3 regions of the Peribacillus sp. R9-11 genome follow, and region 2 is predicted to be linked to each of the others. Evidence: riboswitches for the same ligand, from Rfam matches in the RefSeq annotation. Region 2 holds a riboswitch; each other region holds the start of a gene.
The links. Region 2 has a riboswitch for S-adenosylmethionine ahead of RE409_RS25460 (O-acetylhomoserine aminocarboxypropyltransferase/cysteine synthase family protein). Riboswitches for the same ligand answer to the same signal wherever they lie in the genome.
Positions count from the first base shown of each region.

Region 1: it holds a riboswitch for S-adenosylmethionine, as region 2 does, so the genes downstream of both, metK (methionine adenosyltransferase) here and RE409_RS25460 (O-acetylhomoserine aminocarboxypropyltransferase/cysteine synthase family protein) in region 2, are expected to answer to the same signal.
Region 3: it holds a riboswitch for S-adenosylmethionine, as region 2 does, so the genes downstream of both, RE409_RS12155 (Na+/H+ antiporter NhaC family protein) here and RE409_RS25460 (O-acetylhomoserine aminocarboxypropyltransferase/cysteine synthase family protein) in region 2, are expected to answer to the same signal.

Region 1 is NZ_CP133763.1:5,001,263-5,012,404, reverse strand. Features, by position in the region: gene wecB (non-hydrolyzing UDP-N-acetylglucosamine 2-epimerase) at 26-1,183, opposite strand; gene RE409_RS24245 (glycosyltransferase family 4 protein) at 1,381-2,589, shown strand; gene RE409_RS24240 (glycosyltransferase) at 2,617-3,933, shown strand; gene RE409_RS24235 (nucleotide sugar dehydrogenase) at 3,979-5,280, shown strand; gene pckA (phosphoenolpyruvate carboxykinase (ATP)) at 5,819-7,405, opposite strand; SAM riboswitch class I at 7,960-8,123, shown strand; gene metK (methionine adenosyltransferase) at 8,287-9,480, shown strand; gene RE409_RS24220 (gamma carbonic anhydrase) at 9,709-10,227, opposite strand; gene RE409_RS24215 (alpha/beta hydrolase) at 10,440-11,142, shown strand, end outside.
Region 2 is NZ_CP133763.1:5,222,127-5,233,268, forward strand. Features, by position in the region: gene RE409_RS25460 (O-acetylhomoserine aminocarboxypropyltransferase/cysteine synthase family protein) at 1-1,254, opposite strand, end outside; SAM riboswitch class I at 1,358-1,463, opposite strand; gene RE409_RS25465 (thioredoxin family protein) at 1,625-1,933, opposite strand; gene RE409_RS25470 (toprim domain-containing protein) at 1,937-2,302, opposite strand; gene gcvH (glycine cleavage system protein GcvH) at 2,393-2,773, opposite strand; gene RE409_RS25480 (arsenate reductase family protein) at 2,870-3,226, opposite strand; gene RE409_RS25485 (acyl-CoA dehydrogenase family protein) at 3,366-5,153, opposite strand; gene RE409_RS25490 (acetyl-CoA C-acetyltransferase) at 5,236-6,414, opposite strand; gene RE409_RS25495 (3-hydroxyacyl-CoA dehydrogenase/enoyl-CoA hydratase family protein) at 6,494-8,878, opposite strand; gene RE409_RS25500 (YuzL family protein) at 9,090-9,221, shown strand; gene RE409_RS25505 (proline dehydrogenase) at 9,271-10,188, opposite strand; gene RE409_RS25510 (hypothetical protein) at 10,345-10,623, shown strand; gene RE409_RS25515 (spore coat protein) at 10,636-10,971, shown strand; gene rodA (rod shape-determining protein RodA) at 11,096-11,142, opposite strand, start outside.
Region 3 is NZ_CP133763.1:2,493,340-2,504,481, forward strand. Features, by position in the region: gene ggt (gamma-glutamyltransferase) at 1-1,128, shown strand, start outside; gene RE409_RS12120 (acyl-CoA dehydrogenase family protein) at 1,534-2,715, opposite strand; gene RE409_RS12125 (transporter substrate-binding domain-containing protein) at 3,030-3,905, shown strand; gene RE409_RS12130 (amino acid ABC transporter permease) at 4,116-4,823, shown strand; gene RE409_RS12135 (amino acid ABC transporter permease) at 4,835-5,548, shown strand; gene RE409_RS12140 (amino acid ABC transporter ATP-binding protein) at 5,571-6,326, shown strand; gene RE409_RS12145 (hypothetical protein) at 6,768-6,923, shown strand; gene RE409_RS12150 (SOS response-associated peptidase) at 6,985-7,656, shown strand; SAM riboswitch class I at 7,985-8,090, shown strand; gene RE409_RS12155 (Na+/H+ antiporter NhaC family protein) at 8,320-9,630, shown strand; gene RE409_RS12160 (alanine/glycine:cation symporter family protein) at 10,054-11,142, shown strand, end outside.

The DNA of each region.
Region 1 (11,142 bases), 220 kb from region 2:
TTCTAACGTTAATAAATGATAAAAATTAGGATGAGAGGGTTGGCCGATTTATCACCTTATTGTTATCAGCATTCAATTTCTCTAAAAGTATTTCGACTATTCGCTTCGAGGCAAATCCATCTCCATATGGGTTAGAAGCTGTCGCCATTTTTTTATAGGTTTCTTCATTTGTAAGTAAGTCTGTGGCTAATTGATAAATTCGTTCTTCCTCAATTCCAGCCAATAAAAGGGTACCAGCCTCAATTCCTTCTGGCCGTTCTGTCGTATCGCGTAAGACAAGGACAGGAACGCCAAGTGAAGGAGCTTCTTCTTGCACCCCTCCGGAATCTGTCAGTATTAGATGGGCGTGCGCCGCAAAATTATGAAAATCAAGCACCTCAAGCGGCTCTATTAAGTGAAGTCTTTCTGTTTCACCAAAAATCCGATAAGCAATTTCGCGGACTACTGGGTTTTTATGAAGTGGGAAAACGACTTGGATATCCATGTGATCTTCAAGCAGCCGTTTGACGGAACGGAATATTTCTTCCATTGGTTTTCCGATATTTTCTCGTCTATGCGCTGTCATCAATAGCATACGATCTCCATTCAAACCGGACAGAATTGGATGCTCATAGTCTTTTCGAACCGTTGTTTTCAAAGCATCGATGGCTGTATTGCCGGTAATATAGATAGAATCACTCTTTTTGTTTTCCGAAATGAGATTTTCTGCTGCTTGATTTGTCGGGGCAAAATGCAAATCAGCTAAGACGCCTGTCAGCTGTCTATTCATTTCTTCAGGATACGGAGAGTACTTATTACCAGTCCGAAGACCAGCCTCAACATGACCAATTTGAATTTTATTATAAAAAGCGGCTAAGCTGGCGATGAAAGTCGTCGTTGTATCTCCATGAACGAGCACGATATCTGGTTGTAGTTCTTTCATAAGAGCGCTCAGTTCCCCAATCCCGCGAGTTGTGATCTCTTCTAATGTTTGTCTTTCTTTCATCATATTCAAATCGTAGTCTGGTCTGATTTGGAAACATTGCAGGACTTGATCAAGCATATCCCGATGCTGGGCGGTGACCACTACAATGCTTTCAATCGACTCTTGATGCTTTTTCAACTCCAATACGACAGGTGCCATTTTAATGGCCTCTGGTCTTGTCCCAAACACAGTCATGACCTTTAAACGATTTTTAGGCATTATGATTTCCTCGCTTTCTTTATTTCCTCCCTATTATAACGAGTTGTTCTTAAGAAAAAATTTTTTGACACAACAATTAACAGAATATTTACAAAGTTAATAAGACCTTTATATTTCTTTAATCCCCACTTAATATCGTCCATTTACAATAAAAAGCAGGACGATGAACATTTTAAGAATAGAGGTGATAGGCTCATATGAAAAGTGTCCTGATGATTGTACAAAACTTTTATCCTGAAATTGGGAGTGCAGGAAACAGGATGAAAAATGTATATCTCAATTTGAAGCGAAGCGGCTATGAGGTAACAGTCATCACTTTGAAGCCGAGTTATCCTCACCAAAGTTTATATCAAGATGCCCATTTTTGGGATGAAGTCGATATTGAGGAGAAAGATATCATCAGGATTCAACCAGATAAAGTGAAGAGGTATACAAGCAATATGGGGAGACGCTTGCTTCATTATTTGGAAGCGATGTGGCTTTTCATTTACACAATCATTCGACTGGAAAAAAAATATGACTATGTGTTTGTCACGACACCACCTATTTTCCCGATATTTGCGGCATTGATTGCCAAGAAAAAGATGAAGGCAAAGCTAATAACCGATGTAAGAGACTTATGGCCCGAATCACTGCAGGGAGTAGGCGTATTCACGAATAAGTGGATCTTGAAAATGGCTTTTTTCCTTGAAAGAAAAATATATCAGCACTCTAATCAAATTATCATCAATAGTCCTGGATTTAGGGATTATATCCTTTCAAAAGGAGTCAAGAATGATGATATCCAATTCATTCCAAACTCGCTCACTGCAGACGAGCTGAACTTGAAAAAAAGACTTCCACCCATTTCGGAAAATAGAATTAAAGTCGTTTATACGGGTAATATCGGACTTGCCCAAGATATTAAAAAGTTAATAGAAGTGGCTGAAAAACTGAAAGAACATAAACAAATTGAGTTTACGATTATTGGATATGGATATCGAATGTCCGAAGTCCAAGACGAGATTTCCTCTAAAGGCTTGACCAATATAAAGGTCATCAAAGCGATGAATAGGAGGGTGACTCTTAATGAAGTATCCTCTTCCCATATTGCGTATGTAAGCTTAGTTGAGAAGGATGTCTTTAACAAGGTGCTGCCTGGAAAAATAATCGACTATATGTGCGTCGGAAAACCGATTGTCGGTGATGTCGCCGGGCGTGCCAGACAAATGATTTCAGAAGCGCAATGCGGGATGGTGGCAGATAGTAGAAAGGTTGATGAAATCAGTCAACATATTCTAACAATGGCTTCTGAGAAAGCTTTACGCGAAGAGCTTGGTGAAAATGGCCATCGATATGCGGAACAAAATTTTCTATGGTCAAAAAATATTCAAGGGCTCATTAACGTGATGGAAGCATCTAGCTGACGGATATCTGGAAAAGTGGAGGTAAAAATGGCGAAGACGGTATGTATGTTTGTGTGGAATCATTTTACCAACGATGCACGGGTTCTAAGGGAATGCACTGCTCTTACCGAAGCAGGTTATGAAGTCGACTTAATTGCGATTCATAACTGGAAAAATGAAGAATTACCCAAAAAAGAGAAACATAAAAATGGATTTAATGTCATTCGAGTGAATAATCGCTGGGAAAGACTTAATAGAGTACTTAATATCGTAAAAAAAACAAAAAATAAGATGTTTGAATTGACTGTTCTCACCTTATTGGTTTGGAATACCTTGTTGAACATGAACCTGATAACGGGCTGGATCAGTACTGTCGTATTAGTCGGTGTTATGGCGCTTCTTGCAATAATCGCCACAATTGTTACGAAAACGAAACTACCGATTCTTTTGACAAGAAGCTATATTTTTTTTCAAATGGTTCATTACGGCCGGAAAAAGAGGTATGACTTTTACCATTCGAATGATTTGAATACGTTAATGCAGGGAGCAATCAGCAGTAAATTTCTAAGACGTAAAAAGCTCATATATGACTCTCATGAAGTTCAAACAAGCAGAACCGGTTATAATAGCCGGATTTACGGGATACAAGAGAAGTTTCTATTAAAATTTGTCGACGAAATGATCGCCGAAAATCATACTCGTGCTAAATATAATGAAGACTTATACGGTCTGTATCCGAAAGTGGTCCATAACTACCCAATCCCTACATTGCCTGAGGAAAGTACAGTCGTGGATTTACACGAGTTGCTCATGCTGCCAGAGGACGAGCCGATATTGTTATATCAAGGCGGCATTCAAACGGGCAGGGGGTTAGAGAAAGTGGTTGAGGCTGTGCCGATGATGGAAGCAGGAACGCTAGTTTTTATTGGAGATGGAAAGATCAAGCCTGAGTTAATAAAAAAGGTAGAGGCAATGGGTCTCGAACATCGGGTGAAATTTATCCCGAAGGTGCCGGTTGACGATTTGCTTCATTATACGAAAAATGCATATTTAGGTTTTCAGGTATTGAATAATGTCTGCTTTAATCATTATTCTGCTTCTTCCAATAAGTTATTTGAATATATGATGAGCGGAGTACCCGTCATCGCCTGTAGCTTTCCAGAAATTCAAAAGGTAGTCGAGACTGAGAAAATTGGTGTGTGTGTCGACTCCCATGATCCCCGTTCTATTGCGGACGGAGTCAATTATTTATTAAAACATCCAGAAAAAAGAGCGGAAATGAGCAGCAACTGTCTGAATGCCCGCCTTAAATACAATTGGAAACAAGAGAAAGAAATCTTCATCCAAATCTATCAATCAGCTTAACAAAAACTAGAATACTAGAAGAAAATATGATGAGGAGTGGTTATTATGAAATTATGTACAATGGGACTAGGTTATATAGGACTTCCAACATCTTTAATGTTCGCAAAACACGGTGTAGATGTTGTTGGCGTGGATATCCATCCTGATGTTATTACTAAATTGAATAATGGAAAGCTCCATATTGAAGAACCTGGACTAGAAGAAGTGTTAGATGAAGTGCTAGATGCTAAACGATTTCGTGCTACCTTGAATCCGGAGTCTGCGGATGTTTTCATCATTGCGGTCCCAACTCCAAACAATGAAGATCAACACCAATCCTGTGATCTTACCTATGTTATGCAGGCAACTTCAAGGATTCTTCCTTTTGTTCAGAAGGGAAATGTCATCATTATCGAGTCGACGATTGCACCAAGGAGCATGGATGATCATATCAAGCCATTGATTGAGATGACAGGGCTAACGATCGGGAAAGACATCTTTCTCGTACATTGTCCGGAACGTGTCTTGCCAGGGAGAATTCTAGAAGAATTGGTTCATAATAACCGAATAGTCGGCGGCATCACAGAAGCCTGCTCCTATAAAGGAAGTCTTGTCTATGAAACTTTTGTTAAAGGGGAAATCATTCGTACGGATGCGAAAACGGCTGAAATGTCCAAGCTGATGGAAAATACCTTCCGTGATGTTAATATTGCTCTTGCGAATGAGTTGGCTAAAGTTTGCTTCGAATTGGATATCAATGTATTAGATGTCATATCAATGGCAAATAAGCATCCACGTGTAAATATTCATCAACCAGGACCAGGGGTAGGTGGACATTGTCTCGCGGTCGATCCTTATTTCATTGTCGCTAAAGCTCCTGAGACAGCTAGAATCATCAAATTAGCCCGCGACACGAACGTTTCGATGCCGTATTATATCGTCAATTGTGTCAGGATGTTACTTGAGGGGATCCGTAAACCAAAGGTAGCGGTTTTTGGACTTGCCTACAAAGGAAATGTAGATGATATCCGTGAAAGCCCGGCCATTGATGTTGTAAATATACTAATGAGCATGGATCATGTGGAAGTATCCTTGCATGACCCACATGTCCAATCTGGGAAAATGCCAGTCGTTTCTGTCGAAGACGCTGTAAAAGATGCCGACCTGATTCTTGTCTTAACCGATCATAATGAATTTAAAGAAATGGATTATGATAAACTATCGAACAAGATGGCTCATAAAATGATTTTGGATACTCGGAATTGCATTGATGCTAATAAACATAACATCCAAATTGCCAACTTAGGCAATGTATTCGAATATAAAACAGAACATTTGAAAGAAGTAAGGAAAAAAATGATTATCTAATAAACAACTGATTCTGCAAGGCCGGATATGATAGGGATATAAAGGGTGTTGACTCAGTCAGCACCCTTTATAGTTGTGCAACATGTTAAAAAAATCATTTGAAATAATAATAGGGATCGGATAATTATTATATGTTCTGTAAATATGACTTCCTATGGGACATGGGAAGAGCAGAATTGGTTGGCTTGGCGCCACCTTCTCCCTATTTATAGGTGGCGGACCAAGAGGGAGTGGAATCATACGTATGAAAAAAGTATGATGAACTTTCTAGTTTATTATATTGGCAAACAAGGCTGTAGAGGATTTGGCTCAGGAGACCTTTGTCTGGGCTTTTGTGAAACAAAGGGGATAAGACACCAGCTGGAACATAGGAGACAGCCTCTTGGCTGTTTTTAATTCAAAAATACTGGCGCTTCAGGTTAATGTGGCTTTTACAGGAGTAAGATCGTGATGGCCGATTTATCGTTTAGATTAGTCAGTTTATAAAGAAAGGACCAAGCAAGTTTCGCTTGGTCCTTTTGTTTTCTATTTATTAAGATTAAGCAGTCGGACCGCCAAGTTCTTCAATTTCACTTGGAACGTTTCCGAATTTTTTAAAGTTTGCACGGAATTGAGCAGCAAGAGCTGTTGCTGTTTGTTTATATGCAGCAGGATCTGCCCAAGTCTTGATTGGTTGAAGCACTTCGTCAGGAACACCAGGAACATGAAGTGGAATATCCAAACCGAAGATATCGTCTTTGATAGTCTCGATGTTTGCTAATTCGCCTTCAAGTGCTGCTTGTACCATTGCACGAGTGTAAGCAAGTTTCATACGGCTACCAGTTCCGTATGCACCGCCAGTCCATCCAGTGTTGACAAGGTATACTTTTGCGCTATGCTCGTCAATTTTATCTCCAAGCATTTCAGCATAGCGTGTAGCAGGAAGAGGTAAGAATGGTGAACCGAAGCATGTTGAGAATGTAGCTTCTGGTGAAGTTACGCCTCTTTCAGTACCAGCCAATTTACTTGTGTACCCACTTAGGAAATGGAACATTGCTTGTTCTTTAGAAAGTTTGCTGATTGGAGGCAGTACGCCTGAAGCATCAGCAGTTAAGAAAATGATTGTATTTGGGTGTCCTGCGATACTTGGGTTCACGATGTTATCAATCGCTTGCATTTGGTATGCAGCACGAGTGTTTTCTGTTAATGAACTATCATCGTAGTTTGCTTCACGTGTTTCCGGATCAACAACTACGTTTTCCAATACGGCACCGAAACGGATGGCATCGAAAATTTGCGGTTCTTTTTCACGTGAAAGGTTAATTGTTTTTGCATAGCAGCCGCCTTCGATGTTGAATACACCGTTAGAAGACCAGCCGTGCTCGTCATCACCAATCAGTTTGCGATTAGTGTCTGCAGATAAAGTTGTTTTACCAGTACCAGACAGTCCGAAGAATAAAGCGACATCTCCTTCACGTCCTACGTTAGCAGAGCAATGCATTGGAAGGATTCCAGCCTCTGGAAGTAGGTAGTTCATGATTGAGAAGATCGATTTTTTCATTTCACCTGCATATTCCGTTCCACCGATTAAGATAGTACGGCGTTCAAATGAAACGATGATGAATGTTTCGGATTGAGTTCCGTCCACTTCTGGATCTGCTTTGAAATTAGGTGCAGAAAGAATCGTGAATTCTGATTCGTGACCTCTTAGTTCTTCTTCATTTGGACGGATGAACAAAGTGTGAGCGAAAAGATTATGCCAAGCATATTCATTTACAACTTGGATAGGAAGACGTGATGTTTCGTCCGCGCCAGCAAAACCTTTGAAAACAAAGATCTCTTCTTTTGCTTTTAGGTAGTCAACTACTTTATTATATAGTTTATTGAATACTTCTTCAGAGATTGGTTGGTTTACGGAACCCCAATCTACTTTGTCTTTCACAGAAGCTTCGTCTACGATATATTTATCTTTAGGTGAACGGCCAGTATATTTGCCTGTTTCAGCTTTTACTGCGCCAGTTGATGTCAGAACGCCTTCGTTTCTGCTTAATACTTTTTCAACCAATTGGGGAACTGAAAGTTGAGTTTGTACATTATTTCCTGCCAATAATTGGTGTAACTCATTAGAAACATCTACAGAATTCATATATGAGGTACCTTCCTTTGTTTTAAGTTTTTATATTACAATTAGTATAACACATTCACTTAAATAGTCTATACTATTTATTTTTTTTTGTGATATTTTTTATATGGTTTCCTTAATCATTTTTTAAAATGCGTTATGAACCGAGTTCGGGTTCCTGCATATACTTGAATGGAGGAATCTGAACTGGGTGGTGTAATTAGGAAGAAAGCCCATTATCAAGATTAGAATCTTGATCGAATGGGTCTCGTTTCAGGAATATAAAAAAGGTTTTATTCTTTTAATTAATAGGAAGAAATTAAGAAAAGAACAACTTGCTATTACATCAAAAGGCAAAATCCTAAAAAGTTATTATGCGGTTCGAAGTCAGATTTTTCAAGTTCTTTTATCTATGGTAATTTTCTACATTTTCGTTTGTTTTCTACATCGAAAATCCAATAATGACAGAGGATTAGCACATTTTTTATCGTGAAAGCTGTGATGGGGAAAAATGTTCTTTTTCGAAAAGCATTGACAGATTCCGACCAAATACGATAATATCTTAAATTGTACGGATTCTCTTATCCCGAGTTGGTGGAGGGACAGGCCCTTTGAAACCCAGCAACCTGCCATATTGAACTTGACTCCAAGATCAATCGCCGAAAATAAAGCGATAGTTCTTCAAGGAATAGTGGTGATGGTGCTAACCTGAGCAAGGTAAAAAACCCTTGAACGATAAGAGTGAAAGGATAGATGACAGAATTTTAAACCTTTCCTCATTTGCCAGGGAAGGTTTTTGTGTTTTTTAGTAATTCTGTGTCTATAGTTGAAGCTAATAAGGGAAAACGAGTTCCGTAAAAAAATCAGGCTTTTGCCTACAACATACTAACTTCCGAGGAGGAAATATGATGTCAAAGAAACGTCTATTTACTTCTGAATCTGTTACAGAGGGCCATCCGGACAAGATTTGTGATCAGATTTCAGATTCCATTTTAGATGCTATCCTTGCTAAGGATGCAAATGCACGTGTTGCGTGTGAAACAAGTGTAACAACAGGTCTTGTACTTGTTGCTGGTGAAATTACAACGTCCGCTTATGTGGATATTCCACGTATCGTTCGTGATACGATTGCAGGAATTGGTTACACACGTGCGAAATACGGTTTCGATGCTGAAACTTGTGCCGTATTGAGTTCTATTGATGAGCAATCTGCTGATATCGCAGCTGGCGTAGACAAAGCGTTGGAAGCTCGTGAAGGAAATATGTCAGATGAAGAAATCGATGCAATCGGTGCAGGGGACCAAGGGCTTATGTTCGGTTTTGCTTGCAATGAAACAGAAGAGCTTATGCCACTTCCGATTTCATTAGCTCATAAACTTTCATTCCGCTTGTCTCAAGTTCGTAAAGATGAAACGCTTGCTTACTTACGTCCTGATGGTAAAACACAGGTAACCGTGGAGTATGATGAAAATAATCAACCTGTAAGAGTTGACACAATTGTTATTTCAACACAACATGATCCAGAAGTAACTCTTGAGCAAATTCAAGCTGACTTAAAAGAACATGTGATTAAAGCAGTTGTACCAGCTGAATTAATCGATGCTGGGACTAAGTACTTCATTAACCCAACTGGCCGTTTTGTAATTGGCGGACCTCAAGGGGATGCTGGTCTTACTGGACGTAAAATCATCGTTGATACGTACGGCGGATACGCTCGTCACGGTGGCGGTGCATTCTCCGGTAAAGATGCTACAAAAGTTGACCGTTCTGCGGCATACGCTGCTCGTTACGTTGCGAAAAACATCGTAGCTGCTGGCCTTGCTGACAAAGCGGAAGTACAATTGGCATACGCAATTGGTGTGGCAGAGCCTGTATCAATCTCGATTGATACATTCGGAACAGGAACAGTAAGCGAAGAAGTACTAGTTGATCTAGTACGCGCTAACTTCGACCTGCGTCCAGCTGGTATCATCAAAATGCTTGATCTTCGTCGCCCAATCTACAAACAAACAGCTGCTTACGGACACTTTGGCCGTACAGATGTTGATCTTCCTTGGGAACGCACAGATAAAGCTGAAATTTTAAAAGCACAAGCGTAATCAAATAAAAGTAAAAGGTGCCTCGCAACTAGCGAGGCACCTTTTTCAATTGTGAAATGGATTAAATTTGTCGACTAAGGGAATAATTCAAGAAATCCTATTTAAACCAGCCATTTAGTTTTTTTTACTCGTGAATTATGTAGTTTTTTACTCGTGAATTTTAGTTTTACTCGTGAGTTTTAGTTTTTACTCGTGAGTTATGCAAGTTTACTCGTGAGTTTACATGAATTATTTAATGCGTTCTGCATGTTTATAGTATTGTCCTTTTTCAGCATATTCTCGGACGATACGTTCCATATCCTTGCGATCTTCATCGTTAATTTCGCGTACGACTTTAGCTGGACGGCCGAATGCCAATGTGTTTGGTGGTATGACTTTGCCTTGGGGAACAAGACTTCCAGCACCGATAAAAGCTCCTTCCCCGATCTCTGCTGCATCAAGTACAATCGACCCCATGCCGATTAGAGCTCCTTTACGAACTTTGCAGCTATGTAAAATAACCTGATGGCCGATGGTTACTTCGTCCTCAATAATTAATGGATTATTTGGACTTTGGTGAAGAACGCTGTTATCTTGTACACTTACTTTATTACCGATTATTGTAGGGGCTACGTCGCCACGTATAACGGTATTAAACCAGATTGACGTTTCGTCGCCGATTTTCACATCACCTGTCACGACTGCATTTTCAGCAATATAAGCGCTTTCAGAGATTTCAGGTTCTTTACCTTTAAATGGATAAATAATCATTTTTAATCATTTCCTTTCCGAAGTAGATGTTTTTATGTATTATTTTAATATACCGTATGTAAATAGACTTGGCTATTTATAATAAAAATGTAGAACTTGTTAGACTTCCTTTTTGTCGAAAATCATGAATATGGTTATAATTTATATATATTATTTTTCAGCTATCATTGATCGTATACAACAAGAGAAAAGTGAAAGGGGGATTTCGAATGTGGAAATGGGAGACAGAAGGAGACGCAAAAGGCGTCATTGTCATCATTCATGGGGCAATGGAGCATCACGGCCGATATAAGTGGGTAACACAAATGTGGCTTTCAGCCGGATATCATGTTGTCATGGGCGACCTTCCTGGGCAGGGGATGACAACTCGCGCCTACCGGGGACATATCGATTCCTTTGACGAATATTTAGACGAAGTAAAAAGCTGGATAGAAGATGCCTTCGAATATTCGCTGCCAGTCTTTTTGCTTGGACACAGCATGGGTGGTTTGATTTCAATACGCTTACTTCAGGAAGAAGAGTGGGATATTGCAGGGGTGATTTTATCTTCACCATGTCTGGGCCTCGTGACGAAGCCCCGCAAGTTCTTAACAGCCATTTCGCATGGTTTGAACCTCGTGATGCCTAAGTTCAGAGTCGATTCCGGCTTAACTCCTGAAATGGCTACGAGAAGTTCTGAAGTCCGTGAATCAGATAAAAATGATACATTATACATTACAAAGGTTTCGATTCGCTGGTATCGTGAGCTTGCACAGGCTATGAAGGATGCATTTGAAGAGATTCCTGAATTTCAGGATGTGCCTCTTTTGTTGATGCAAGGCGGAGATGACCGAATCGTGAATAAAAAGGCGGTTCGTGAGTGGTTTAATTATAACTTGGCTAGTGAAAAACAATACAAAGAATGGCCAAAAC
Region 2 (11,142 bases):
TAAATCTTCTATTAAATCCTCTACGTTTTCAATACCAATCGATATGCGCACTTGATCAGCACTTACACCCGCTTTTGCTAAACCTACATCATTCAATTGTTGATGGGTCGTACTAGCAGGGTGGATAATTAAACTTTTAGCATCCCCTACGTTGGCTACATGCGACCATAACTCTACCGAATTGATAAGTTTTGCTCCAGCTTCGCGTCCACCTTGAATTCCAAAAGTCACAACAGATCCTGCTCCCTTAGGCAAATATTTATCCGCCAGCGCTTTATCAGGGTGACTTCCATTACTAGGGTGCGAAACCCAGTTCACAGCAGGATGATTTTCCAAATATTGAATAACAGACTTAGTATTCGAAAGATGCTCTTTCATTCTCACATGCAACGTTTCTAGCCCCAGCGTAAACTGGAACGCGCTTTGAGCACTTAACGTCGGCCCTAAATCACGAAGTAATTGCACACGAGCTTTTGTGATAAAGGCAGCAGGGCCGACTGCTTCAGAGTATACAATCCCATCGTAGCTTGGATCCGGTTCCGTAAAGCCAGGGTAGTTTGGTGAGTTCCAGTCGAATTTGCCCCCATCCACGATGATGCCTCCTAAGGTGGTTCCATTTCCCAAGAGCCATTTTGTAGCAGAGTGGATGACAATATCCGCTCCAAAATCAATTGGCCGGCAAAGGTATGGGGTAGCAAAGGTATTATCGATAATGAGTGGTATGCCCGCATTGTGAGCAATGTCCGCTACAGCCTCAATATCAAGAATCCTTAGACTTGGATTTCCAATTGTTTCCGCAAATATAGCCTTCGTTCTAGGCGTGATGGCTTTTTTGAAATTTTCAGGGTCATCAGGAGAGACGAACTTCACTTTTATCCCATATTTAGGAAGAGTATTTTCAAAAAGATTATACGTACCGCCATATAATGTAGAAGCGGACACTATTTCATCTCCTGCACCAGCAATATTTAGGATTGACAGTGTAATGGCAGCCATCCCACTTGCGGTTGCCAGTCCGCCGATACCACCTTCCAACAAGGCCATTCTTTCTTCGAAAACACTGACCGTAGGATTATGAAGTCGTGTATAAATATAGCCATTTTCCTTTAAGCCAAATAAATTTGCTGCATGGTCAGTATCTTTGAACAAGTATGCATTGCTTTGATAAATAGGCACTGCACGTGCACCCGTTTCATCTACTTGCAGACCCCCGTGAACACTCAATGTTTCGAAACGCAACTTTTTCTCTGCCATAAGATTTCTCCCCTTTTTCTATGGATTTAGTTGGATTTAAGAATCAGGCCTTCCTCTTTTAACAAGCAAAAAAACCACTTCATAAGAAGAGGCTTATATACTCTCCTCATCTTCCAGAGCCAATACTCTGTTGGAATTAGCACCGTATATAAATTTATACCGGTTGCCGGGCTTCGTCGGGCCAATCCCTCCGCCACTCTTGATAAGAACTATTAAATTTAGCAGTTACTTTCTTAATTCAAAATATAGCACTTTAGAATTATCCAGTCAATCAATTATTTGAATATTCTTATTTCAATTCCCCATCAACTATATCGTTTATTCACTACTTTTCTACAGCTAAAAAGCCAACCCATATTGGATTGGCTTTTTAGCTTATTTCCTTAAGCACTCCGTACAAATAAGGAACAGACTGAAAGGCATAAATTTTTTTCCGCAGCTGCCCTTCTTTAAATAGTAATAAACAAGGTACACTCTCAATTTCATATGATTCGGCGATTGTTTGGACATAGTTCATATTCATCTTTCCTGCCTTCAAGTCTGGAAAAAGCTCCAATGATATCGTAAGCATCCTAGAAGCCACCTGACAGGTCCCACACAAAGGTGTATATAAATATAAGCAAAAGGTTTCCCCTTCTTCAACAGCAAGCCTACAATCTTCTTCTTTCAATTCTTGCATCAATTAGTCGTTCACCCTTTGACTTAAAAATTTCATTTTCACATTCATATTGGCAGATAGGAGCACTGTAGCGATATGATGTTCGGGGGCACTTTCCACTTCTTTGTACATTTTATTGATATACAAGTGGCTTGCTTCTGGCATTTCCCTTCGGAATTGCTTCCGTAGCTTTTCTCCTGAATCATCTGCGTCAAAAAGGAGATAAACATCACGGTCCACCATTTCATCTACTAACTCATCCAGCTTAGTTAATGAAATGGTCCCATTTGTACATCTTATTTCCACATCTTCATTCAAAACGGAGGCAACTTTTCTTCTATCGGAACTGCCTTCTACAATGATAACTTTATCAAATTCGCCCCACTCCATGTCATCACTCCATCTCACGAATTGTGTGCATGCTGCCTTTTTATAAACTGAAAAAGAGAGCAGGCCTATTTAGACCCTCTCTCCTTCATTTTAACCGTTTATCAGGCTATCATATTCTTCAGCGCTCATCAGGTTTTCAACGTCACTGATATTTGATGGTTCAATCACGATCATCCATGCTTTTTCAAAAGGAGATTCATTTACGAATTCAGGATTGTCATTCAACTCTTCATTTACTTCAACAACTTTACCACTGATAGGAGCATACAGCTCAGATACAGTTTTAACAGATTCAACACTGCCAAATGGCTCGTTCGATTTCAATTCAGCGCCAATCTCTGGAAGCTCAACAAAAACGATGTCCCCAAGTTCGGACTGAGCAAATGCTGTAATTCCGATGCGTACTGTTCCATCTTCTGTTTTGACCCATTCATGTTCCTTTGTGTAACGAAGTTCTTTTGGTGTTGTCATCATTAATTCCCTCCATAGTACATCTTATTTTATCTATTACATTATAAGGTAGATTTTTTTTAAAAGTAAGGAATTAACCAAATATTTCGTATTATTTTAGTTCCAAGTCTGTTCGAATTGTTCTTCTTTGAAACCAACTGTCACTTTTGTGCCGTCCGTAACAATCGGCCTTTTAAGAAGCATACCATCAGTAGACAATATATCTAGCATTTCTGCTTCAGAAGCTTCTTTCAGTTTGTCCTTTAAACCCAGCTCCCGGTATTTTTGCCCACTAGTATTAAAAAACTTCTTCAGCTCTAATCCGCTGGTATTATATAGTTGTTCGATTTCTGTTCGAGAAGGCGGATTTTCTACTATATGAATCGCTTCATATTGCAGTTCATGACTATCCAGCCACTTCTTCGCATTACGGCATGTGCCGCATTTTGGGTACCAATATAATGTTAAGCCCATTGTTTCACCACCTATCAATAGAATACCCGTTTTTTCTGTGCAATACAACGAATTCTCCTTGTCTTTCCATCGTGAAAATTTCACACGTAATAAAGGGAATACCCGATTACGGGAATTCCCTTTAAAGGTTGAACTTTGATTATAGTGCGTATTTTTCAGTTTCGATTACCTTAACAGAAGCTTCGCGTTTTTTCGCAATGACATTGATTGGGTTGTGTCTAGTCAACTTGCGAAGTGAAGAAAGCATAATGCGAAGAGTATCGCCTGTTTCAACGGCAATTAACGTTTCTTTTGCATGCTGTTCTATTTCATTGAACGCTTCTTGAACGAAAATTTCAGTGTACAATACCTTTTGTTTATTCTTTTCTAAACCTGTAGTCGCAATTGCTTTTTCTGTACGTAAAACCACAGATTCAGCAGCGTATGCAAGGGATGCGATATCAGCAATGTTAGATAAGATTTCTTGTTCTTGATCAAGTTTCTTGCCGTATTTCTGTGCTGCAAGACCTGCTGCCAAAATACCGATTTTCTTAGCATTTCTAACCAGCATTTTTTCTTGTGCCAATGGCTCATCGCTAGGCTCTTCAGGCATCATCATCATTAATTCCTCTTGCAGTCCCTGTGCTTTTTGTAGAAGAGGAAGTTCTCCTTTAAGTGCTTTTTTCAGGAATGTTCCCGGAACAAGCAAACGGTTGATTTCATTTGTGCCTTCGAAAATCCGGTTAATACGAGAGTCACGGTACGCTTTTTCAATTTCATATTCCTGCATGAAACCATAACCACCATGAAGCTGTACGCCTTCATCTGTTACGTAATCCAATACTTCAGAAGCGAAGAATTTATTCAAAGAACACTCAATTGCATATTCAGCGATCGCTGCTGCCATTGATTTTCCATCTTTCACTTGCTCATCAGTCAGCTTGCTTTGTCTTTGATCATAAAGACCGACGGTACGGTATACAGAGCTTTCTGCTGCATAAATTTTAGAAGCCATCGTTGCAAGTTTTTCTTTCGTTAGGTTAAAGTCAGAAATTTTCGTTTTGAACTGCTGACGTTGATTTGTATAAGCAGCAGTAATTTCAAGAGCGCGTTTAGATCCGCCGACTGCGCCAACACCCAATTTATATCGGCCAATATTCAAGATATTGAAAGCAATAACATGCCCTTTTCCAGCTACGCCAAGAAGGTTTTCAACTGGAACATGTACGTCTTCCAGGATTAAAGTACGTGTAGATGAGCTTTTTATACCCATTTTCTTTTCTTCAGCGCCCGTAGATACACCTTGATATTCACGCTCTACAATAAAGGCAGAGAATTGTTCGCCGTCGATTTTAGCATATACACAGAACACATCCGCAAAACCTGCATTGGTAATCCATTGTTTTTCACCGTTTAAAACGTAGTGAGTACCTTCTGCATTTAATTTCGCTGTCGTTTTTGCACCCAATGCATCAGATCCTGAGCTAGGTTCAGTTAAAGCATAAGCAGCAATTTTTTCGCCCGTTGCTAGCAATGGAAGGTATTTTTTCTTTTGTTCTTCATTTCCAAATAATACGATTGGCAAAGATCCAATCCCTACGTGTGCACCGTGAGTGATTCCGAACCCACCTGCAAGCGCCATTTTTTCTGTAATTATTGCCGAGCTAATTTTATCAAGACCAAGCCCGTTATATTCTTCAGGAACGTCAGCACCAAGTAAACCGATATCCCCTGCATGCTTCAGTAATTTTACAGAACGGTCGAATTCATGATTCTCTAAATGCTCAACTTGCGGAAGAACTTCATTCACTACGAAATCTTCAGAAGTTTTGGCAATCATTTTATGCTCATCAGAATAATCTTCTGGTGTAAACACTTGATTATACGTAATATCTTCTACTAAAAAGGCGCCGCCTTTTATGAGGTTATCTGTTGTTTGTTTGGACATGTTATTTCCTCCTAAATGATTAATGATGATTAATTATCTTAAGCCCGCCGGAATTGTTGATAAACTTTCGATCGAGATGGAATTACGCTAATAATTCAAATACTCCAGCAGCACCCATACCGCCACCGATACACATTGTAACGACTCCGAATTGTTGGTTTCTGCGCTTCATTTCATGAAGTAGGCTTAATGTTAATTTAGTACCGGAACATCCTAGTGGATGGCCTAGGGCAATAGCTCCACCATTGACATTGACAATCTCTTCATTCAATCCCAGCTCACGAATGATTTGAATGGATTGAGAAGCAAAGGCTTCATTCAATTCAAATAAACCAATATCAGAAAGCTCAAGACCTGCTAGTTTCAAAGCTTTTGGAATCGCAGCGATCGGACCAATTCCCATAATTTCCGGTGGTACCCCTGCTACGGCAAAGGAACGGAACTTACCAAGTGGCTTCATCCCTATTGAAGAAGCTTTTTCTCCATCCATGACCATAACTGCAGCAGCTCCATCACTCGTTTGTGATGAATTTCCTGCTGTAACGGATCCTGTCACAGAGAATGCTGGTCTTAATTTCTTAAGCACTTCAAATGTTGTGCCTTCACGAACGCCTTCATCTTGTGCAAACTGGAATGACTTTTCCTGTAATTTAAGATCCGGACCTACTGAGCGAATGGTTACATCAACCGGAACGATTTCATCTGAAAACTTTCCTTCAGCAATGGCCTTAGCAGCCCTTTGATGACTGCGCACAGCAAATGCATCCTGTTCTTCACGCGAAATACCGTATTTTTTTGCAACGGCTTCAGCTGTGTGACCCATCCCCATATAGTATTCTGGTGCTGTTTCCGCAAGTTGTGCGTTCGGACGGGTTACATGTCCCATCATTGGCAAAAGACTCATGGACTCTGCTCCACCTGCAATGACCGTATCACTTTGGCCGAGCATGATTCTTTCCGCTCCATAAGCAATACTTTGTAATCCGCTTGAACAGTAACGATTAATTGTTATAGCTGGTACTGTGTAAGACAATCCTGCTAACGCACCAATATTTCTCGCCATATTCAGCCCTTGCTCCGCCTCAGGCATTGCGCAACCGATAATTAAATCATCAATAGAACCTTCATAATTTCCAGCACGCTTTAACGTTTCTTTTACAACAAGAGCCCCTAAATCATCTGGTCGAACGTTAGCAAGAGAACCCTTTTTTGCTCTTCCTACCGGAGTCCTTGCTCCAGCTACTATTACCGCTTCTTTCATGAGGATCCCCCTTACTTCATTTTTAAGCTATCAATCTATTAACCTTCATTTGCAATCTAACCGTATTTTCACTTATCCATTAGTTTCGAAGTGGTTTCCCTTTTACAAGCATATGCTGCATTCTTTGCTGAGATTTCGGAGTAGAAATTAGTTTTAGGAAAGCTTGTTTCTCTAGGTTCAAGATATACTGCTCATCTACTTCTGTACCGTATGGAAGTTTTCCTCCGGCCAGGACGTATGCAAGCTCTTTAGCTATGACAAGGTCATGATCAGATAGGAAGCCGGAAAGGCGCATGGATTCTGCCCCTAAAAGAAGTGTGGCATAACCTGTTTCACCGACCACAGGAATTTTTGTACGAACTGGAGCTGTATACCCTTGGTTATACATGGAGATGACTGCCTGCTTCGCATCATATAATTGATGATCTGCGTTCACACTTATTCCATCAGAAGAATTAAGGAAGTTATTCCCGCGTGCTTCTTCAGCAGAAGTCGAAACTTTTGCCATCGCGACTGTTTCAAATACTTGATTAGCCACTTTCTGCAAATCAAAGGCGACGCCCTTTGGCATATTCTTCAGCGTTTTTACATAAAGTTCTTTTGTTCCGCCACCGCCTGGAATCAATCCAACACCAGCTTCTACAAGACCCATATATGTTTCTGTCGTTGCTTGGATACGTGCAGCAGGAAGAGATACTTCCGCACCGCCGCCAAGTGTCATATTAAATGGCGCTACAACAACAGGTACAGCACTGTACTTAATCTTAAGCATTGCCTTTTGGAATTGGCTGATAACCATATCCAATTCCAAAATATTGTCATCTTGTGCTTCCATCAACATCATGGCAATATTAGCACCTACACAGAAGTTTTTGCCTTGGTTTCCGATCACCAGACCTTTATAATTAGCTTCTGCTTCATCGACTGCGGCATTGATCATTTGCATGATATCAAGACCTATTGCATTATTTGGTGAAGTGAATTCAAGAAGAGCCACTCCATCACCAATATCAATCAGACTTGCACCGCTGTTTTTCTTGATTACGCCTTTTTGCTTCTTGATTGCTTTAAGGTTAATCACCTTAGGGTTTTCAAGAAGTTCTTTATATTCTCCATTATCATAGTAGAAAACTATGCCATTTTCTTCTTTGTAAAAAGAAGTGATACCTTTTTCCAGCATATCCTTCACCCATTGAGGAACAGTAACTCCTTCTTGTTCTAAACGTGCTACTGATTTTTCAACACCAATCGCATCCCACGTTTCGAAAGGTCCCATAGACCAGCCGAAGCCCCATTTCATTGCTTGATCGATTGCCACAATATCATCGGCAATATTCCCAAGCAGTTGTGCAGAATACACAAGAGCTGGATTTAACACATTCCAAAGTAATTCACCAGCACGGTCATCGCTATAAACAAGCGCTTTCATTTTGTTGGCTAGACCCTTGGCCTGTTTAGCCATTTCAATAGAAGGAGTCTTTAATTTTTTACGGGCTTCATATTCAAGAGTTTCAGGATTCAGCTCAAAGATCTCCTTACCCTTTTTCACAAAAAATCCTTGTCCGGACTTGCTTCCAAGCCAGCCGTTTTCAAGCATCCTATTCATGAAACCCGGTATTTGGAAAACTGCTTTTTCTTCCCCTTCCACCTGGTCATATACATTTTTAGCAACATGTGTAAAAGTATCCAATCCAACTACATCAAGCGTCCGGAATGTCGCGCTTGTCGCTCTTCCGATTAATGGACCAGTTACCGAGTCCACTTCACCAACGCTGTATCCGCCTTTTTGCATTTCACGAAGGGTAACTAGCAAACCATAAGTACCGATGCGGTTTGCAATAAAGTTTGGTGTATCCTTTGCTTCGACAACACCTTTACCCAGTACATCTTCGCCGAATTGTTTCATGTACTCGAGCACTTCTGGAGATGTTTCTTTAGTGGGAATGATTTCTAACAATTTAAGATAGCGCGGCGGATTGAAAAAGTGAGTTCCTAAGAAGTGCTTTTGGAAATCCTCTGAGCGGCCCTCTGCCATAGCTTCAATTGAAATTCCAGATGTATTGGAAGAAATGATGCTTCCATGTTTACGATGTTGATCAACCTGGGCAAATACACTTTGCTTCACTTCAAGTCTCTCAACGACTACTTCAATAACCCAATCGACGTCTTTTAAACGACTTATATCATCTTCCAGGTTCCCGGCTTCAATTAACGCAAGATTTCCTTTAGCTGAAAGCGGAGCTGGTTTTTGCTTTAAAAGTTTAGTAATCGCAGTTTGGCTGATGCGGTTACGTACTTGTTTATTTTCTAATGTAAGACCTTTTTTCTTTTCATCCTCTGTGAGTTCACGAGGTACAATGTCCAATAATAAAGTCGGAATGCCGATGTTAGCAAGGTGTGCAGCAATCCCTGATCCCATAACTCCTGACCCTAGAACAGCAGCCTTTCGTATTTGTCGAACCAAGTTTATATCCCCCTTACACAATGTATTGAATGAATGCTCATTCATTTTTAATTCAAAAAAATTTTGAATATTTTTTCTTATTACTAATATAGAATATAATTGGAAATTCCGCAATGATAAAACTGGAAAAAAATAAATTTTTTTATCATATTACCTTTGATTAATTCTCCTCCTTTTAGTAGACAATAACGACCAGGAGGTGACTTATACAATGAAGCGTAAAAATAATCCTTCTAATAGAGCTGTGAGTGCCGCAAGCGTTAAAGGCAATGCCGACCCTGGTCGTGAGCGTCAGCAAGGGATAAATAAAGTAAACAGCCAGAACAATCAGTACAAAAAATAAAGTCGTTATTAGAGCAGCCGTCCCTTATCCGGGCCGGCTCTCGATTTAGCTATTTTTTAAATAGTCCCTTTAAAACGAAAGCAATATTGGCCGGCCTCTCTGCAAGGCGGCGCATGAAATATCCGTACCAATCCGTACCATATGGAACATACACTCTTACCTTATATCCTTCTTTTACGAGTTCAAGCTGCTTTTCATTACGTATGCCGAATAACATTTGAAATTCAAATTGATCAAGAGAGATCCCTTGCTCTTTGACTAAGCTCTTCGTATAATCAATAATTTTATCGTCATGGGTGGCAACAGCTGTGTAATTTCCATTCAGCAGATGCTTCTTAATGATCTTTTTAAAATTATCATCGACATCAATTTTCTCTGGAAAAGCTATTTCCCGAGGCTCTTTGTAAGCTCCTTTAACAAGTCGTAGATTCGGGTTGTATGCATTCAACTCCTCAATGTCTTTCTCTGTCCGATAAAGATAAGCTTGTATGACCGTCCCCAGTTCATTATATTCAGCCTTTAAGTTTTTGAATACATCCAAAGTTGGCTGACAGCGCGGAAAATCTTCCATATCAAGTGTTACGAACACCCTATGGGTTTTGGCTTCTTCTAATATTCTTCTCATATTATTCATTACGACTTGTTCTGATATATCCATGCCCATCGACGTCAATTTCAAAGATAACTGTGAATCCAGATTTTTTCTGGAAATCATTCGAATGGCCTCTATACACTGATCTGCCATCTCATTTGCTTCTTGTTCATTATCAATGAATTCACCTAAATAATCGATGGTTACAGACAGCCCTTTTCGGTTTAAATCTGCGATAGCTGCAGCTGCCATATCCAACGATTCTCCAGCCACAAAGCGGGATGCCCCAAACCGCAATCCATATTTTTTCGCTGCCTTTGTCATATTTTTGTTCTTTGATAGAAAAAGAAATAGATTTCTTAATATTTGTTCCATCTGCATTCCCTCCGTATCTTTTCTTCGGAAAATAGATGTATTTCATAAGAATATTTTACCATTTAATTCAAATTCCAGATATCCAAACATCAAGAATAAAAAAATTGTTAATGGGAAAATTAAAGTCGTTTAGATAACACTTAAGGAGGTAGACTGATGGAACAACAAAATTCATTTAACAGCCAACAACAGTCCACCGGCTTCATGAAACAACCGCCGGAAATGGTTTCTGTAAAAGACAGTTTATACTTATCTGATATGCTTGCATGGAACCTGATTGCGATTAAAAAGGCACATTTTTTTGCGGCTCAATGTAAAGATCCACAAATTATTGATGCGTTAAACCGCTGTGGACTAATGCATCAGCGCCATTACGATACCATTCTGAATCATTTAAATCCAAACCAATATCAGAGTCAACAACAATTCCAGTAAGGAGGGTTCTTGATGCCCAACCAAAACAAAGTCCAAAATCCAGAGTCTCCTGTGGCAAAGACACCACAAATGAATGATCGGGATTTTATTAATGATATGCTTGCAACGGAGAAGTACTTCTGTAACTCTTTATCTGTTGCCCTACATGAAATGAGTAACCATGCGTTATTCCAAGACATTTTCTCAGTTTCGAAAGAAAATCAGGAGATGCAACGTGAGCTTTATAACCTTATGTTCGAAAAAGGCTGGTATAGTTTAGAAAAGGCTCAATCCAATAGCTTAAGCCAAACCTATCAACAGTTTTCGGGCTATAAAAACCAATTCCCATATGGATCAAACATTCAATAAGGACATATATATGAGCTGAGATGCACTATAATTCAGTTCCTTTTGTTTGTTTTCTCAATAGCTGTGGCAACAACCTCATTTAAAAGAGCCGGCCCACAGCGAAGCGTGGACCGGCTCTATATATTTAGATATCCGTTGAAAACATATACTTTTTATAGTGATACCTGATGC
Region 3 (11,142 bases), 2.7 Mb from region 2:
CTAACTGAAGCAACGCATTTGGCTTTTGCTGATCGGGCAGCGTATATGGCAGATGAAGATTTCTATGATGTACCTAAAAAAGGACTTTTAGATGACGACTATATAAAAGAAAGAAGAAAACTTATTAAGGCAAATAGATCAACCGCTGATGTAAAAGAAGGAGATCCATGGAAATATGAAGGCAAAGAACCTACTTCTAGGGTGAAAGTAAAAGAAGAGAAGACCCCAATTGGACAAACGACTCACTTCTCTGTCATGGATAAGTGGGGAAATATGGTTTCTTATACGACAACGATTGAACAAGTATTTGGATCAGGTATTATGGTGCCTGATTATGGATTTATGCTTAATAATGAAATGACAGATTTTGATGCGACTCCGGGCGGCGTTAACCAAGTAGAGCCAGGAAAAAGACCGAGAAGCAGTATGTCTCCAACCTTTGTATTAAAAGACGGTCAGCCATTTATGGCCATTGGTTCTCCGGGGGGAGCAACGATTATCTCATCGGTGTCTGAAACAATTATGAATGTGATTGATCATCATATGTCGATTCAAGAAGCCATTTTAATGCCTCGTATTTATTCCGCTAGTTATCCGACTGTGAGATGGGAACCAGGAATTGAACAAAATGCAAGATTGGAGTTAATGGCAAAAGGGCATGTATATGAAGAACAACCGCAGCATATTGGAAATGTGCAGGCTGTTATTTTTGATTATGAACATGGGAAAATGTATGGAGGAGCCGATAATACGAGACAAGGTACAGTCCTTGGGGTAGATAGGATATCCTATAAATCGAAAAAGCCAAAAGAAATAAGAGAAGAGAAGAAGGGACCGTTTACCTTGAAAGTGAATGGAGCCGTATATCCCTATACAGCCAATCAAATGAAAATCATTAATGGAAAACCTTATATTCAGTCAGATAAATTGCTACTTGGTTTAGGTGTAATTGGCACAGCGGATTTAAAAACATATAAACCAGATAATAAATCGTATTTACCAGTTATAAAAGTCGCGAAATCATTGGGATACAAAGTAGAATGGGACGAAAAAGATAAAGTAGTACTGTTAGAAAAAGACAAAACTGATGTGGAAGATCCTGATGATGATGGTACTATCACCAATTAATTTTTTACTCTAAGTTTTAGGTCTATTATCGTTGGAAAAGACTCTTAGAGAACGAAGAATTTGAAAGTGATGATAGTCATAAACCTAACTGAATGATAATAATTCCCCTTGTGCTATGTGCATAAGGGGAATTATTTTAAAGCCAAAACCCAACTGTGAAAAAGCCGCCAAGGATGTCACTTGGGAAGTGTGCACCCAATCAAAATAAAGCCCGCGAGCGAAAGCAGACTTAGAAATAACGCAAGTGAAGGTTGAAGTAGCTTGATCATAAAATCCCTCTCATTCAATATAAGTAAGATTAACTATACGACGAATTAAGCTTAATCCGGTTTGAAATTCAATTTAAAGAACCTGATTTAGCTACACTATTATTTATGAAGGGGACAGGCTCTTTTACCCCAAAAATTATTTTGATGGTGCAGGATAACTAAAATTAGATTTCTCCTGTTCAATAGCAGATAATGCTAATTTTTTTATTGTTACATCATCCATTGGAGGATTGTGTAAACCGGCTCTTACATCTCTATAGTACCTTTGAAGAGGATTGCTTCGTTGAAGGCTTTTTGCACCGACTATTCGCATAGCTTTATCGACAATTGTAATTGCTGCGTTTGTAACAATATGCTTAGCAGCTCCAAGCTCATTGGTGATATGAGCTCTTCGTGATTCATCATCATAAGCCTCTGCAACGCTATATAAGAAATGCCTTGCTTTCAATAATTCCAAATCAATTTCTCCTAGAAGTTGTTGGACATTTGCTAGCTGGCTAATAGGTCCATTTAGACTATTTGGCGAATAATTATTAGCAAATTGTATAGCGTAATCTCTTGCAGCTTGCGCAATACCAAGGTAACAAGCTGGTATATGAAGAATCCATGCATTCAATTGGATGCCACTTGGTATTTCAGGAAGTTCGACAAGTTTTGAATCATCTACTTCTACCTCTTTAAGAACCAGATCATGGCTTCCAGTTCCCCTCATTGAAATTACGTCCCATGTTTCATCTATGGTTAGTCCTACTAAATCTTTATGTAGGAGAAAAAATCCAACCTTTTGCTTTTCTTCAATCCATGCAGATACTAGAAAATAAGTTAATACTGGGGACATGGTTGTAAAAGTTTTACGTCCTGAAATAACCCAAGAATTCTCTTTTTTGACAGCTTTTGTTCCAGGACGGCCTCCCCGGGTTGGACTTCCTGTTTGTGCTTCACTAACTGAACGATTCACTAAGGCACCATTTAGAACTTCATTAGCAAAAAAGTTTATGTTCTTATCTGTCCAACTCTTTTTTTCAAAAAGTTCGCCTATCACTCCAAGGTTCCAGCCAATGGAAAGTGCTGTTGTTGCATCAAAACTAGCCAATGTTTCTTGAAGGAGTATCATGTCATATATTTTTAAACCTCCGCCACCATAGGCTTTGGGAAGAGTTGAACTTGTATATCCCATATTTATTAAATCTTGAATGTGTTCTGTTGGGAAGGTTGCTAATTCATCAATTTGAGCAGAATTATTTTTGAATTTTGATTCTAGTTCATGTAACTTTTGTAACCACGTTTTTTGACTCTCTGTTTTAATAAATAAGTTAATCACGTTTTGCCCTCCTGCTATTTTAAAGGTTTACCTATTAATTTAACAAAATAATCCCTATTAGTCTTATTGGTTTAAATGATAATTGTGACGGTTTAAGTTGTCAAGGAATTTATATCCAGTAAATTAGTTAGAGATTTCCAAAAAATACATTGACTTTAAAATATTATCAATCTAATATTTAAATTATCAGTTACCATACTTAACCTACCAAAATAGTTGGTATTCAAGGGCAGCAGGTGGATCTACTATATGAGGATAGTTAAAGGTATGTAATAAGCATTATACAAATAAACAAAAGAAGGAGATTTTTTATGAAAAATAAAAAGTTTTTCAATGTGGTAGCCACCGGTTTAGCATTAGTAACCCTTTTAACAGGATGCGGTTCAAGTTCATCGTCCGGAAAAGAAGCAAATACAAATGAAGGTAGTAGCGACACAGAAGTAAAAAAGGTAAAAATAGCATATGACCAAGCGTCAAAACCAATGTCTTGGTTAGATGAGAAGGGAAATCCAACTGGTTACGATGTAGAAGTTATGAAATTGGTTGATGAATTACTTCCAGAATACGAATTTGAATATATTGGGACATCAAGTGATGACTTATTAGTAGGCATTGAACAAGGTAAATATCAAGCAGGGGTTAAAAATGCTTTCTGGACACAGGAAAGGACAGAGAAGTTTATCTTTCCTAAAGAATTCCTTGGGTTAAGCAGTGCAGGACTTGTGTTAAAGAAAGAAAATGAAAAGATAAAAAATCTAAAAGACTTTGCTTCAGCTGGTTTTTCTTTAGCACCAATTGCTGCAAACAACGCGCAATATACAATTGTTGATGAATATAACCAGGCCAATAAGGACAATAAAGTAAAATTAAAAGCCGGAGATGCATTCACAGTTGATGTAGTTCAATGGGTAAACGAAGGCCGTGTAGACGGTGGAATAGCAATTGAGGGAGCTTTTAAGAAGCAAGTAGCAGAAGATGGTCCATATCATAATTTAAAAAATGATCTCGTTTACAATGAATTCGCAGTAATCAAAACTTGGCCATTGTTTAACAAAAAAGAACAAGAATTTGCAGACGCTTATGATGAAGCAATCAAAAAGTTAAAAGAAGAAAAGAAGACAAATCAGTTAAGTACAGAATTTTACGGAAGAGATTTGTTTGAGGTATTGGAAACTGTAAAAAGATAACAACACTCTAATCTACCAGAGCCTAAAAAAGTCAATCACTGAGGCTATACTTGTCACTTTCTTATTTTAGGTTGTTGAGTGGGTAACCTCAATTCAAACCTAAAAAGTAAAGGAGTGGCAAGTTTTTGTATATATACCTCTAATATTGAAGAATGATTACGTTTTGAATATTGAACCTTTTAAATAGGAAAAAGAAGATGGATGTGAAACATGGAGAAATACTTTGATGTAAATTACATAGTTGAATCAGTACCAATATTAATTCCTTTTCTAAAAGTAACATTAATGGTTGCTGGTCTTTCGGTCCTATTCGGGACAATCCTAGGTTTCATCTTAGCAGCCATGAAAATAGGAAATAGTAAAATTGCTAAGAAAATTGCCTATGGGTATACAACAATATTAAGATGTACACCATCTATTGTTCTCCTATTTCTAACTTATTATGGGATTCCAGCAATTGCAGATAATTTTGGCGTAAACCTAAACGACATTGACAAAGCGGTATTTGTTGTTATTACCTTTTCGCTTCAATTTGCAGCTGCCATGTCTGAGGTTATCAGAACATCGTATGAATCTATAGATAGAGGGCAATTTGAAGCTGCAGTAAGTGTAGGATTAAGTAATACACAAGCGTATTGGAGAATTATTTTACCGCAAGGTTTTGTAGTTGCTTTACCAAACTTCGGTAACAGCTTACTTGAGTTGATGAAAGAAGGAGCCCTAGCATATACAATCGGATTGATAGATATCATGGGGAAAGCAGAGCTTATAATCGCTGGGAATTATAATACTCATGCATTAGAAATTTATCTTGCTTTAGCTGTTATTTACTGGATATTATCGATTGCTATTGAACAACTATTCTTAAAATTAGAGAAGGTATTTAGTAAAGGAAAACAAGTGATAACAACTACATAGGGGGTGACAGAGTGTCAGAAGGATTGGATTATAAATTTTTAGTGGAAACCTTTTTTGTAGCATTATCAGGGGTGCCCACGGCGTTATTCATTACAATTGTAGCTTTACTTGTTGCGCTTCCGTTAGGATTTTTGCTTGCTTTAACAAGAATAAATCAAATTCCAGTTTTAAATCGTGTAGCACAGATATATGTTTCCTTTGTAAGAGGAACTCCTGTCATAATTCAAATTTTTATTATTTATAGCAGTGTACCCTTACTGCTAGCTTCGATATTTGATAAGTATAACATCGAAATGAATGTATACGATGTAAATCCAATTTGGTACGCATTCATTGTTTTTTCATTGAATACGACAGCTATTCTAATAGAAGTGTTTCGTTCAGCAATAAGCACAGTGAGTAAGGGACAACTAGAAGCTGCTTATTCAGTCGGATTAACAAATGTCCAAGCATTTAGAAGAATTATCATTCCACAGACATTAGTTGTAGCATTACCAAATATTTGTACAGCAACAGTCAATCTAATTAAAGCAACATCTCTCGGATATGCATTGTCATTGCAAGAAATTACTCTAAGAGCCAAGGTAGCTGCCAATGTAGGCTACAATTATGTTGAGGCTTATATTGATATCTTTCTTGTATACCTGATTTTATGTAGTTTAGTAGAGTATTTATTTAAGCTGTATGAAAAACGTTTAAGTAGGTATAGAGCAGTAGGTATTTGAAATGAAGCAGGAGGTGGACATGATGTTAGAAATTACAAATATCCATAAATCATTTGGAGAAAATGAGATTTTAAAAGGTGTAGATTTAAAAATAGAAAAGGGTGACGTGGTAGTAATTCTGGGCCCAAGCGGTTCAGGAAAGACAACATTACTTCGATGCATTAACTTTCTTGAAAAAGCAGATCAAGGACATGCAATTTTTGGGGATATTGATGTAAATCTTAAAACAGCATCAAAAAAGGCGATTCATGGAATTAGGCAAAAGATAGCTTTTGTATTTCAAAATTATAATCTGTTTAATAATAAAACGGCATTAGAAAATGTGACAGAAGGTCTTGTTATTGGAAGGAAGATTGCGAAAGCCGAAGCAAATGAGATTGGTAAAAAAGCATTAGATAAAGTAGGTCTGTCAGAAAAATACAATGCTTACCCTATTGAACTATCAGGTGGTCAGCAACAAAGGGTTGGCATTGCGAGAGCAGTAGCTTTAAATCCTGACATTATTCTATTTGACGAACCAACTTCTGCACTTGATCCTGAACTTGTCGGTGAAGTTTTAACAGTAATGAAGCAAATAGCAAAAGAAGGAACAACCATGTTAGTAGTCACGCATGAAATGTCTTTTGCAAAGGATGTAGCAAACAGAGTAATATTTATGGATGCTGGTGTCGTAGTAGAAGAAGGATCACCTAAAGATATTTTTGTGAAACCAAAAGAAGAAAGAACAAAGAAGTTCTTAAAAAGAGTCTTACCGGAGGATTATATTTTTTACATTTAATTTTTAAATGAAATTAAGAGTTAATAAGAAAAGGGTGAATTTTTGAAGCTGATCCAGAGCGATAGATTAATAGCGATCACTCTATACATATAAGTAATTAAAACAAACGCATAGTAATCCATACTTGTGTTGAAATAAAAAATCATTCTTTTCAGTAATAATCAATGAAATTATGGGCTTCAGTGTAGCCTATATGAAGTAGTCAAAAAACGAATTACCTATGAAAACCTGCTTGGGAATTTCGTGTAAATAACTAGTGATCCTACGAGATGAAATTAACTCTTCACTTTATCACTAGATTAAAAAAATTGCATAATTGAACGTATGTTTTCAATGCTTTTCTCCTTGCGTTTAGTTAATTGATGACGGTGCTCTTTAGTTTTTACAAGTGTGTTTTTGGTTTATAATAACAATTATCAAGCCATATCAGGGGGTGAAACTTTGAATGAATATAATGTTACAGTTAAGAATGGCAGCACAGTAATTCTGTCAGAAATTATTAAAGCTGAAGATGAAAGAGAAGTCGTTGGCACACTATTGATTACTAGCGAATTATTTAATCAACCTTTTACTGACATTAGGATTTTAGAACGCTAATTTGTTACTGAACTCTCCATTTGTTACAATCATAATAAATCTTAAAACAGTAGGCGATATTATGTGCGGGCGTTTCACCCTTTTCACAGACATTGAAGAAATAATTGACAGGTTTGATATTCAAGCGCCATTTAATGCCGAGTACCAATTCAGCTACAACATAGCACCTTCTCACTCTGTCTTATCCGTTATTAATGACGGATCTAGGAATCGACTTGGATATCTTCGTTGGGGACTCATACCTTACTGGGCAAAAGATGAGAAAATGGGCTACAAGATGATTAATGCCCGAGCGGAGACCATTGCTGAGAAAACAAGTTTTAAGAATTCGTATAAGAAGAAACGGTGTTTGATACTTGCCGACTCTTTTTATGAGTGGAAGAAGACACCAGAACGTAAAATACCTATGCGAATAAAACTTAAGAGTAATGCCCCATTTGGAATGGCTGGTCTCTGGGAATCATGGAAATCACCTGAAGGTATCACGATATATTCCTGCTCAGTTATTACCACTACTCCGAATGAGCTAATGACTAGTATTCATGATCGCATGCCAGTTATACTTAAACCTGAAGATGAAAAGACTTGGCTGGATCCTTCAATTAATGATACTGCATATCTACAGCAATACTTAAAATCATTTGATACTGAACAGATGGAAGCTTTTGAGGTATCGAATGATGTGAACTCACCTAAAAATAATTCACCTAAGTTAATACACCAAATTTGCTGAGAGGTCCTAGGACCTCTTTTTGTTTTTCTCTTTTCAATTAAAGGTGAAGTACTTTATCATCATTCATAAGTTCCTCTTTACTCATTTGAAAAAAACCTCTTTATAAAATACTTTAGGCTACACCTTGCGGAAATACATAAAATACTGTACTCTTATATTTGCTTTTCGATGCGGGTATCGATGTCACTTTCCTAGAGTGAATGGATGAAAAGCTAGGACTGCAAAAAGACAACTTAGCAATCGAACAATGCAGTGCACTTGTTAACCTGCCTGATTCTTTACTCGTAGACATCGGAACATTTGATAATATCATTACGTAATTTGGATCTTCTTATCAAGAGAGACGGAGGGACTGGCCCGAAGATGTCTCGGCAGCAGACTTAATAGGAGTGCTGTGCCAAATCCAGCAGGCGAATACGTCTGAAAGATGAGGAGGGTGTTTTTTATAGATTAAAAGACCTCTTCTTATTGTTTAATAGAAGAGGTCTTTTTTCACGTTCGATGGTTTAGCTTTAGCTTCGTATTGGCTATTATGCTTTTGGAGTCATGCTTACAATAATATGAAAGAAATGTTGGATCTTACTAGAATTTTTTACCGAATTAGTTCAATGAATAAGGGCTATGACATATTTGTCATGGGAAAAATAAAAAGAGGTGTTCATCATGAGTACAAACAATAAAGGGAATCCTTGGGCTTTAGTCCCATTTGTCGTTTTTTTAATTTTATTTATAGGTTCCGGGGTTATTACAAGAGATTTTTATTCATTTCCGGTGATTGTGGCGATTGCGATTGCATCAGCGGCTGCATTGGCAATGAATCGAAAAGAGTCTTTCAATCAAAAAGTTGAAATCTTTTGTAAAGGTGCCGGGGACTCCAATATTATGTTAATGGTTATCATTTTCCTTTTGGCCGGTGCTTTTTCAGAAGTGGCGAATGGAATGGGTGCGGTAGAATCAACGGTGAATCTTGCGTTATCGGTATTTCCGCAAAATCTATTAATGGTAGGTATTTTCATTATCGCTTGTTTTATTTCTCTATCTATGGGGACAAGCATGGGAACAATCGTAGCGCTAGCACCTATAGGTGTAGGAATTAGTGAACAAACCGATATTTCGCTTGCCCTTTCAATGGCCGCCGTTATCGGTGGTGCGATGTTTGGTGACAACCTATCTTTCATTTCAGATACGACAATCGCAGCTGTTCGAACGCAGGGAACGAAAATGAAGGATAAGTTTAAAGTGAATTTTTTCATTGTTTTACCTGCGGCCATCATCACATGTGTCATCCTTGGCTTTTTAACAATGGGTGAACAAGCAGCTATCTCTCAACATTCCTATAATTGGGTGAAGATTCTACCTTATATTTGCGTTTTGATCACTGCATTAGCTGGAGTCAATGTGTTCCTTGTCCTCTCCATCGGTATTGTGTTTGCCGGAATTATCGGGTTAGCGGATGGTAGTTATCAACTGATGGGCGTCATTCAAAAAATGGGGGATGGAATGGCGGGAATGTATGAGATCTCTTTTCTTGCCATTTTAATTGCTGGTATGGTGTCAGTCATCAAACATAACGGCGGCATCGATTATCTTCTCCACGTCGTGACCCGTAATAGCAAATCAAGAAAAGGTGCTGAATTCAGCATTGCCGGTTTAGTCGGTTTGACAAATCTATCTACGGCAAATAACACGATTTCTATTATCATTGCCGGTCCGCTAGCCAAAAATATTGCGGAAAAGTATGGCATCGATCCCCGTAAATCGGCGAGCTTGCTTGACGTTTTTGCTTGTTGTATTCAAGGGTTAATTCCATATGGGGCACAACTGCTTGTTGCGGCGGGGGTAGCACAAATTTCACCTGTAAGTATTTTACCCTATTCTTTTTACCCAGTATTAATTGGGATTTGTGGAGTCATAGCCATTTTGATTGGTTTTCCGCGATTTTCAGGGAGCGAAGAGAAGAAACATACTTCTTGAAAAAGTGAATTAAACAGAAAAACACCCTGAATCTTTAGATCTAGGGTGTTTTTTTATATGCGTCCATTTTAATAAATATATATTTAGCTTTTATTCATAGAACTCTTTACAATTTTGATCTTAGAAGGGTTCAATTGAAAGTATCAGAAATCGTGGGAGAATAATTATTTATATTTAGAAATGATACAGAATATTATATCATTCTTATTCTCGATGGGAGTTTCCCGATTCATTCCTCAAATTTATGAATGAAATAAATTGAATGGTAGGATATAATAGATTATTGTATTGGGGATTCATTCTTGAATCTCCCTTTTTTACTATGGACTTCTATCGTTTATCTTACCGAGAGAATGGGGAAATAAACAATGGTTGTCAATTGCTATCATATATAAGTTAATAATTAGAGGTGGTTTGTTTTTAATGGAGATGTTAGGAAGTTTTATTAGTGGAACAAATGATTTACTGTGGTCAAAAATACTGATTATTATGCTGATTGGATTGGGTCTTTATTTTTCCGTTCGTACGAAGTTTGTCCAATTCAGAATGGTAGGGGAAATGTTCAGGCTTTTGGGAGAAGGTGCCACAGCGGATAAAAAAGGTGTGACATCGTTTCAGGCTTTTTGCATCAGTACTGCTTCACGGGTTGGAACAGGTAACCTTGCAGGTGTTGCCATAGCCATCACAATGGGTGGTCCAGGAGCCGTTTTCTGGATGTGGTTAATAGCACTTATCGGGTCTGCCTCTGCCTTCATTGAAAGTACACTTGCACAAATTTATAAGGTCAAGGATGGCGATACATTCCGAGGTGGCCCTGCTTATTATATGGAAAAAGCATTGAATGCCCGTTGGATGGGTATCACGTTTGCTGTATTGATTTCGCTTACATTTGGGCTTGCTTTCAACTCTGTACAAGCCAACACGATCACAAGTGCGTTCAATGAATCGTTTGGGATCGATAAGTGGGTTACGGCAATCATCCTTGCTCTTGTTACGGCTGTCATCATTTTTGGAGGCATTAAAATGATTGCAAAAGTATCTGAAGTCATCGTACCGATTATGGCAGGAGCATATGTGATAGTAGCATTGATTATCATTATCATGAATATTACCGAGTTACCTGGTGTTTTTGTTTTAATCTTTGAAAGTGCTTTTGATGGATTAAGGGAAGTTGCTGGCGGAGCACTAGGCGCTGCCATGATGCAAGGAATCAAGAGAGGTCTATTTTCTAATGAAGCCGGGATGGGTAGTGCCCCTAATGCAGGTGCGACAGCAGATGTCAGTCATCCCGTAAAACAAGGGCTCATTCAGTCTCTTGGTGTATTTGTGGATACGCTTGTCATTTGTAGTTCGACCGCCTTCATCATTTTGTTCTCAGGCCTGTATACATCGAAGGAAACAGATGGTATAGTCCTTACCCAAAATGCACTTGGTACGGCATTAGGATCTTGGGCTGGCATTTTCCTTGCCATTATCGTACTGTTATTCGCCTTTAGTTCCATAGTTGGTAAC